3 regions of the uncultured Alteromonas sp. genome follow, and region 2 is predicted to be linked to each of the others. Evidence: predicted binding sites of a transcription regulator. Region 2 holds the regulator's gene; each other region holds the start of a gene.

Region 1 (2,283 bases), on a different contig from region 2:
GCAGTTATGTGTTCTGGCGGCTTCTCGTACCTGTGAGAGGGTTTTTTCACCCATACCGCGAGTAGGCGTGTTCACTACACGTTCAAAGGCGGCATCGTCATGAGGATGATTCATCATGCGAAGGTAGCCAAGTGCATCTTTAATTTCTTGGCGTTCGAAGAATCGAAGGCCGCCATAAATGCGATACGGTGTACCTTGGTGCAGTAAGGCTTCTTCTAATACCCGCGACTGGGCGTTATTGCGATATAAAATGGCAGTGTCTTTTAACGCATTGCCTTGGTTCAACCAATCTTTAATTTTCGACACAATAAAGCGGGCTTCATCTAACTCATTAAACCCCGCATAAACAGAAATGAGCTCGCCATCGTTGCCGTCGGTCCAAAGCTCTTTACCTAACCGCCCTGTGTTGTTATCAATAACCGTATTGGCGGCTTTCAAGATGGTGCCGGTAGAACGGTAGTTTTGTTCTAATCGAATGGTTGTGGGATTATTGAAATCTTTCAAGAAGTGCTGAATATTATCAACATTCGCGCCACGCCAGCCGTAAATAGATTGGTCGTCATCGCCCACAATCATGATGTTGTTTTGATTGCCGCTACACAGCATGCGTAGCCATGCGTATTGAATGTTGTTGGTATCTTGGAATTCGTCAACTAATACGGCGCGGAAACGTCGTTGGTAATTGGCGAGTACTTCTGGGTTTTTAGCCCAAAGTTCGTGAGCACGTAACAACAACTCGGCAAAATCCACAAGCCCTGAGCGGTCACACGCGTCTTGATACGCGGCATAAATTTCACGCATCTTTTGTTGGGTTTGGTCATTGTGGGTTTCAATATGTTGAGGGCGCAGGCCTTCGTCTTTATTACCGTTGATGTACCATTGAATTTGGCGAGGCACCCAGTGCTTTTCGTCTAAATTCATGGCTTTTAAAATACGTTTAATCAAACGGTATTGGTCGTCTGAGTCAAGAATTTGGAAATTTTCTGGTAAATTAGCTTCTGCATGGTGGGCACGAAGCAGCCTGTGGGCTAATCCGTGGAAAGTACCAATCCACATATTATTCAGACCACGACCCATCAACGACTCTATTCGGCCACGCATTTCTTTCGCGGCTTTGTTAGTAAAGGTTACGGCCAGAATGGAAAACGGGGCAATATTTTCCACTTCCATTAACCATGCTATGCGATGCACCAACACCCGAGTTTTACCGCTTCCCGCGCCAGCTAATATGAGGGCGTTAGAAAGAGGGGCTGCTACCGCTTCACGTTGTTTATCGTTAAGCTCGTCAAGCAGTCGGGATACATCCATAATATGGTCAACCTAATTTGTCTAGTTTCAATGCTGCAACATTATGCCAGCTGACTGTGAATTTATACAGGCCTGTTTGATGAAGCTTAGCGGCTAAGGGGAATTTTTAGCGATGAACTTAGCCTTGTTTAGACGATACCAGCGGTATTCACGGGCAGGTTATCGATAAGTTGAACAATTTTCACGCTTGAAGCGTAGTCTGTAGGTGTTGTTTTAACTGTGGCTCATGTACACTTCGAGCCATTATGTTGCCTACTACAATGTAGGCCTTTTACCCGCATTTAAGTGGGCTCTGAACTTTATTTTTACAGGAACTGCCTCATGCACGCACTCTCTCCATCGACTGACTTTTGGTTATCGTTAAAAAAAGAAGCGCAAACTGTGGCAGAAAGCGAGCCGCTACTAGCAAGCTATGTTCACGCCTGTATTTCAGCACATCACAATTTTGAATCGTCGTTAAGCTTTATATTATCAAGCAAAATGGCTGATGAAGTGATGCCGGCTATTGCCATTCGTGAAGTGTTCGATGAAGCCTATTTGTTAGAGCCGTCAATTAGTGAGTCGGCAATGGCAGATATTAATGCTATTCGTGCCCGAGACGCCGCAGTAGATGATTTCTTAGTGCCATTGCTGCACTTCAAAGGGTTCCACGCAGTGCAAGTTCACCGCATGGCGCATTACTTGTGGTTGCATGGTAGACATCAACTTGCTTTGTTCTTACAAAGCCGTAATTCGGCTACCTTCGGCGTAGATATTCACCCTGCCGCTAAAATAGGTAAAGGCGTGATGTTCGATCACGCCACCGGTATAGTGGTGGGCGAAACCGCAGTTATAGAAGACAACGTGTCTATTTTGCAAAGCGTAACGCTTGGCGGAACTGGGAACGAGTCGGGTGACCGTCACCCTAAAATTCGCCAAGGCGTGTTAGTAGGCGCGGGTGCTAAAATTCTTGGCAATATCGAAATTGGCGAAGGC
Region 2 (2,283 bases):
GCACAATTACTATCAAAGAAAATACAGCAGAAGTACAGTTAGATAGCTTTTCGTCAGCTGGTTGGGCAAATGTCATCGACAATGATGAGCGTGCAATATTCTTTATTTCTTCAACTGAAAGTGGCTATGGCTCGTCACGCTATATCATGTTGGATAAAGAGGGAAATATAGAACTAAGTGATACTGTTTCAGAGAACTGGGGCGCAGGCACTAATTCTATAGCAACCGACTTTAACAATGATGGTGCAGGTGATTTGTTTACATCGACAACCAATTATTACGATGGAAGCTTCGCCGCTATCCAGCTACACAATGGTGAGGTTCACTGGCAGTATGATTCAAGTAGTAATAGCAATATTGGCATAATTGAAGCCTTAGACATGAATTTCGATGGCTTCACTGACGCATTAGTAATGATTGGGACTGAACTGAATATTTTTGATATTCAAAACCAATTGATTATTGCTAACTATAATATCGGTCATGTCACGCACCTCGCTCCCTTTATTTCAAACGGAAGTGCATTTGTAGCGTTGACAACTAACGAGTCTGGCATGGAAGTATTAAAGATAACCGATGCAGGATTATCACAAGCCGCGTCGGTGGACGGTATATGTGATCAGCTAATTACTATTAATGCAGACTCAGATGAGCAGCCGGAATTAGCGTGTACGAATTATGATGATGAGCTGATTGTTTATGACTTTTCTGGTGAGGCGCTTACCGAGAGCTTGCGTGCGAGCATACCTGCAGATATCTCTAATATTCAAGCTGATGTAACTACTGAACAAAACCAGAATCTTATTGGCGTTAGCCATAATACAGCCGATTTCTCACTTAACATTTATAGCCATCTTGTTAGCTTTGGAACCGATGGCTTTGTAAGGTGGCGCGGTCCTGCGTTTGCAAGTCGGCAAGGTCAAGATTACGGAAATTTGAAAGTGCGCAAAGCTGATTCAGGGAACCTTGAAATACAAACGTCTACCTATTCTAGCGCTATATGGGTGCATTAGTAGACGTTTGCAGAGAGCTCTACTAAGGTAGGGCTCTTTTTTTATGGCAAGTGTTCGAAGCATGTAAATAGCATCCAATGCTTGTCATTTCCTTTTAGGTGTATATACTTACAGGAACTGTATAGACAGACAGGTCTTTTATGCGCCCACTCACAGCAAGACAAACAGAAGTTCTCGAGCTTATAAAAACAACGATGCTCGAAACTGGCATGCCGCCTACCCGTGCAGAAATTGCCCGTCATTTAGGTTTTCGTTCTGCGAATGCCGCTGAAGAACATTTAAAAGCGTTGGCCCGTAAAGGCGTCATCGAAATCCTTCCAGGCACTTCTCGTGGTATTAAGTTGAATATTCCACTTGAAGATGAAACCCCTGAAGAAGAAGGTCTTCCTCTTATTGGCCGAGTGGCTGCGGGCGAGCCGATTCTAGCGCAAGAGCATATAGAGTCTCATTATAAGGTCGACCCTGCCCTGTTTCAGCCTCACGCTGACTTCTTACTTCGTGTAAGCGGTATGAGTATGAAAGACATTGGTATACTTGATGGTGACTTGCTAGCCGTGCATCGTACTACGGATGTCCATAATGGGCAGGTGGTAGTGGCACGTGTCGATGAAGACGTTACTGTTAAACGCCTTGAAAAGCGTGGCCGCGAAGTATTACTTCACGCTGAAAATGATGAATTTTCACCTATTAAAGTCGACTTAGCGTCAGAGCCTTTCTCCATTGAAGGGATTGCCGTTGGTGTTATTCGAAATGCTGACTGGATGTAACCTTTTAGCTATTTAGTAAAGAAAGCGGCTTATAGGCCGCTTTTTTGTATGTTTACCATACCTTGCTTACACAATAATCGTATTTAAGCCTAAGAAATCTCTTAAAAGCCACCAGATACCGCTCCCACATATTTTCTTCTATTTATGTCACCCTTTTCAGTGCTAGCTAGCGCTATTTTTGTCACCTATTTTGTTTGAAAAACAATCAAAATTACGCAACTAGCTTTTGATTATAAGAAACTTATTGGCAGCTTCTATTTGCCTATCTCGTTCAAAATGAGCGTTTCAAACAAGCTCACTAATTACCGCTACAGCATCCATACGCTGTTGTATGTGTCATTTCTCTTACATACAACTTTTGATTAAAAATTCAACGCTGCAATTGTTTTTTCTTAGAAAAGACTAGACTTGTGCGTTTTATTGAGCAATTCTTATACTGTATTTAACAAAATAATAACAATAGATGTAACTTTGGTTTACAACTAAGGCTAGATAGTTAAGTT
Region 3 (2,283 bases), on a different contig from region 2:
AATATGTCGAGTATCATTGGTAGGAACAGCAAAGCTGGAAAGCGCCGACTGCTTAACATATCTGCTATCGTCATGAGGCGAATTTGCCGCAAAGAAGGTGGCGCTGTGAGCGAGTGAGTGTTGAGCGCGTAGTTTTTTAGTGGCTATTTCAGCGTGGGTGGCTAACGCTGCTCTCAATTCATCTTGTGTGGTAACTCTCTTTCCAAAACTACGGGTGCTGTAAATTTCTTTTTTAGCGGGTCTTATCTCATCCCACGTCATTCTTAGTTCACCCTGAAGTTCTCTCACTGTATTTTCTAGCACAATAGAAAAATACTTACGCATTTTAGCGGGGGATTGTTGTGACAGTGTATAGGCATTATTAATACCCATGGCCATCAATCGTTTTTCCAAGCGCCCACCAATACCCCATACATCTGCTACTGCCATGCGGGGTAATAATGCCTGCTTTTCTTGCTGCGTATTAATAACCGCTGAACCTCGAAAGCCGTCCAGCTTTTTTGCAGCGTGATTAGCTGCTTTAGCAAGGGTTGGAGTGGGGCCAAATCCAACGCCCACGGGAAGCTTTACCTCACGCCAAATAGTTTTTCTTATCTCATAGCCTAGGGCCAGCCATTCACTATCATGTAGGCGTGGCGAAAAGCGCATGAAAGCTTCATCAATACTGTATTCGTGCAATTCATCACAGAATTGAGACATGACAGAAAACATTTTTGAAGACACATCGGCATAAAGCTCATAGTTAGACGAGCAAACAACAACCCCTGCTTTTTTTGCTTCCTCTTTCACCTGAAAATAGGGAACGAACTTTTTAAATCCTAATCTTTTGGCAATAGGGCAGGCTGCGACCACGCAGCCATCGTTATTGCTCAACACCATAACGGGTTTGTTTCGCAGATTAGGGTTGTAGATTTTCTCGACCGATGCATACATGGACGTGACATCTACTAGCGCAAACACTACTCACCTCCTAGTCGACGGGAGAGTTTTTTGTGAAGCCTAATGGAGCGCGTTACCACCCCTTCTATTGAAAATTCATCGCCTTCTTTTAAAAAGTAAGGTTTGTACAAGGGTGATGAAGAACGCAAGCAGCCGTGGCGTTTGTCTACACGCTTACAGACGAACTCACCGTTTAAGGTCGCCACAATAATGCACATGTCAGAAATATCTTCAGCTCTTGAGACAATCAGCAGGTCGCCGTCATGAATGCCATCGTCCATCATCGACTTGCCTTGTGCGTAGCCAATGAAGGTAGCAGCAGGTTTATCAATAAGCAGAGAATCTAGACTCAAGCCTAGTTCGGTATATTCTGCAGCAGGCGACTCGAAGCCTACGATGCCCGCTTGTGCAGTGATAGGAATAAATTTAAGCATACACTTCAAAAATACTGTTTATTTGTACAGTATTTTAGTGGGTTCATACTCATCAATCAATCTCAGTACAGAAAATACTCGTCTTAATGGCGACTGTAATGACCGGCAAAATTCGCAATTGGTCATAATGACGACAAGCTTTGTACGACATTTCCTACAAAAGTGTAGGAAATGTGGGTTTTTTTTCGTGGTTTATATCTAGACTAAAGTCTAATATCATTGATTTGTATGGCTTTTTTATTTTTAGATCATATTAACTCCTTATTTTCTCCTTAATTTATTGTAATTCTGACTAGCGGGAATTCTTGGTAGGGATATTATTAATGGCGTCACAGGGAAACACGATGAGTCAGGATGATTTTAAGGACAACCTTGGACAACTTAAGGAAGAGAATCCCTTAACAGGAGTGAGGGGAGAGGGAAAAGCAGGAAGCATCACAGGGATGATTAGCGCACCGGACGTGCTGAAATGGAATTACCAAAGGGACCAGCAAGGAAAGCGCAAGCGATAAGGAATCGCAACAGGAAGTAGAAAGGATTTGGCGAAGGATCGTCATAAAAAGGAAAGATATAGGATATATCGTAAAGGAAAGCTTGGAAGGCTTAAGCAGGGATAGTTTGCGCAGGATGCGTAAAAGCAAGGCAGCTCAGGAACGAACGGACCGCTTAAGGATTGAGCAAGTTGCACAGGATGTGTAATGTAGAAAGGATGAAAGGATAGGAACACCAGCTTTTGCTGGCAAGGAACAGCCTTAGGATGAGGCCCCCACGTGTAGGATAGGTGGGATGTTAAGGATAAATGGAAAGGGACTTACGCAAGGATGGGTAACTCGCACTGGAACACGCGAGAGAAGATGGAAAGGGGCGTATATGGATTTTAATCGGGAAGATTTTAGTCGCAAAGGAACGC

The links. The regulator LexA, encoded in region 2, represses DNA repair genes until DNA is damaged. The targets are predictions, from matches to a motif close to TACTGTATNNNNATACAGTA.
Region 1: a site for LexA is predicted at 1,361-1,380, ahead of uvrD (DNA helicase II). Genes of this name have one in related genera too.
Region 3: a site for LexA is predicted at 1,386-1,405, ahead of AAC006_RS02980 (S24 family peptidase). Genes of this name have one in related genera too.

Annotation. Positions count from the first base shown of each region.
Region 1 is NZ_CAXBMP010000011.1:35,917-38,199, reverse strand. Features, by position in the region: gene uvrD (DNA helicase II) at 1-1,308, opposite strand, end outside; gene cysE (serine O-acetyltransferase) at 1,630-2,283, shown strand, end outside.
Region 2 is NZ_CAXBMP010000004.1:36,854-39,136, forward strand. Features, by position in the region: gene AAC006_RS04485 (VCBS repeat-containing protein) at 1-1,013, shown strand, start outside; gene lexA (transcriptional repressor LexA) at 1,154-1,780, shown strand.
Region 3 is NZ_CAXBMP010000002.1:275,331-277,613, reverse strand. Features, by position in the region: gene AAC006_RS02985 (Y-family DNA polymerase) at 1-960, opposite strand, end outside; gene AAC006_RS02980 (S24 family peptidase) at 960-1,373, opposite strand; gene AAC006_RS02975 (hypothetical protein) at 1,718-1,885, shown strand.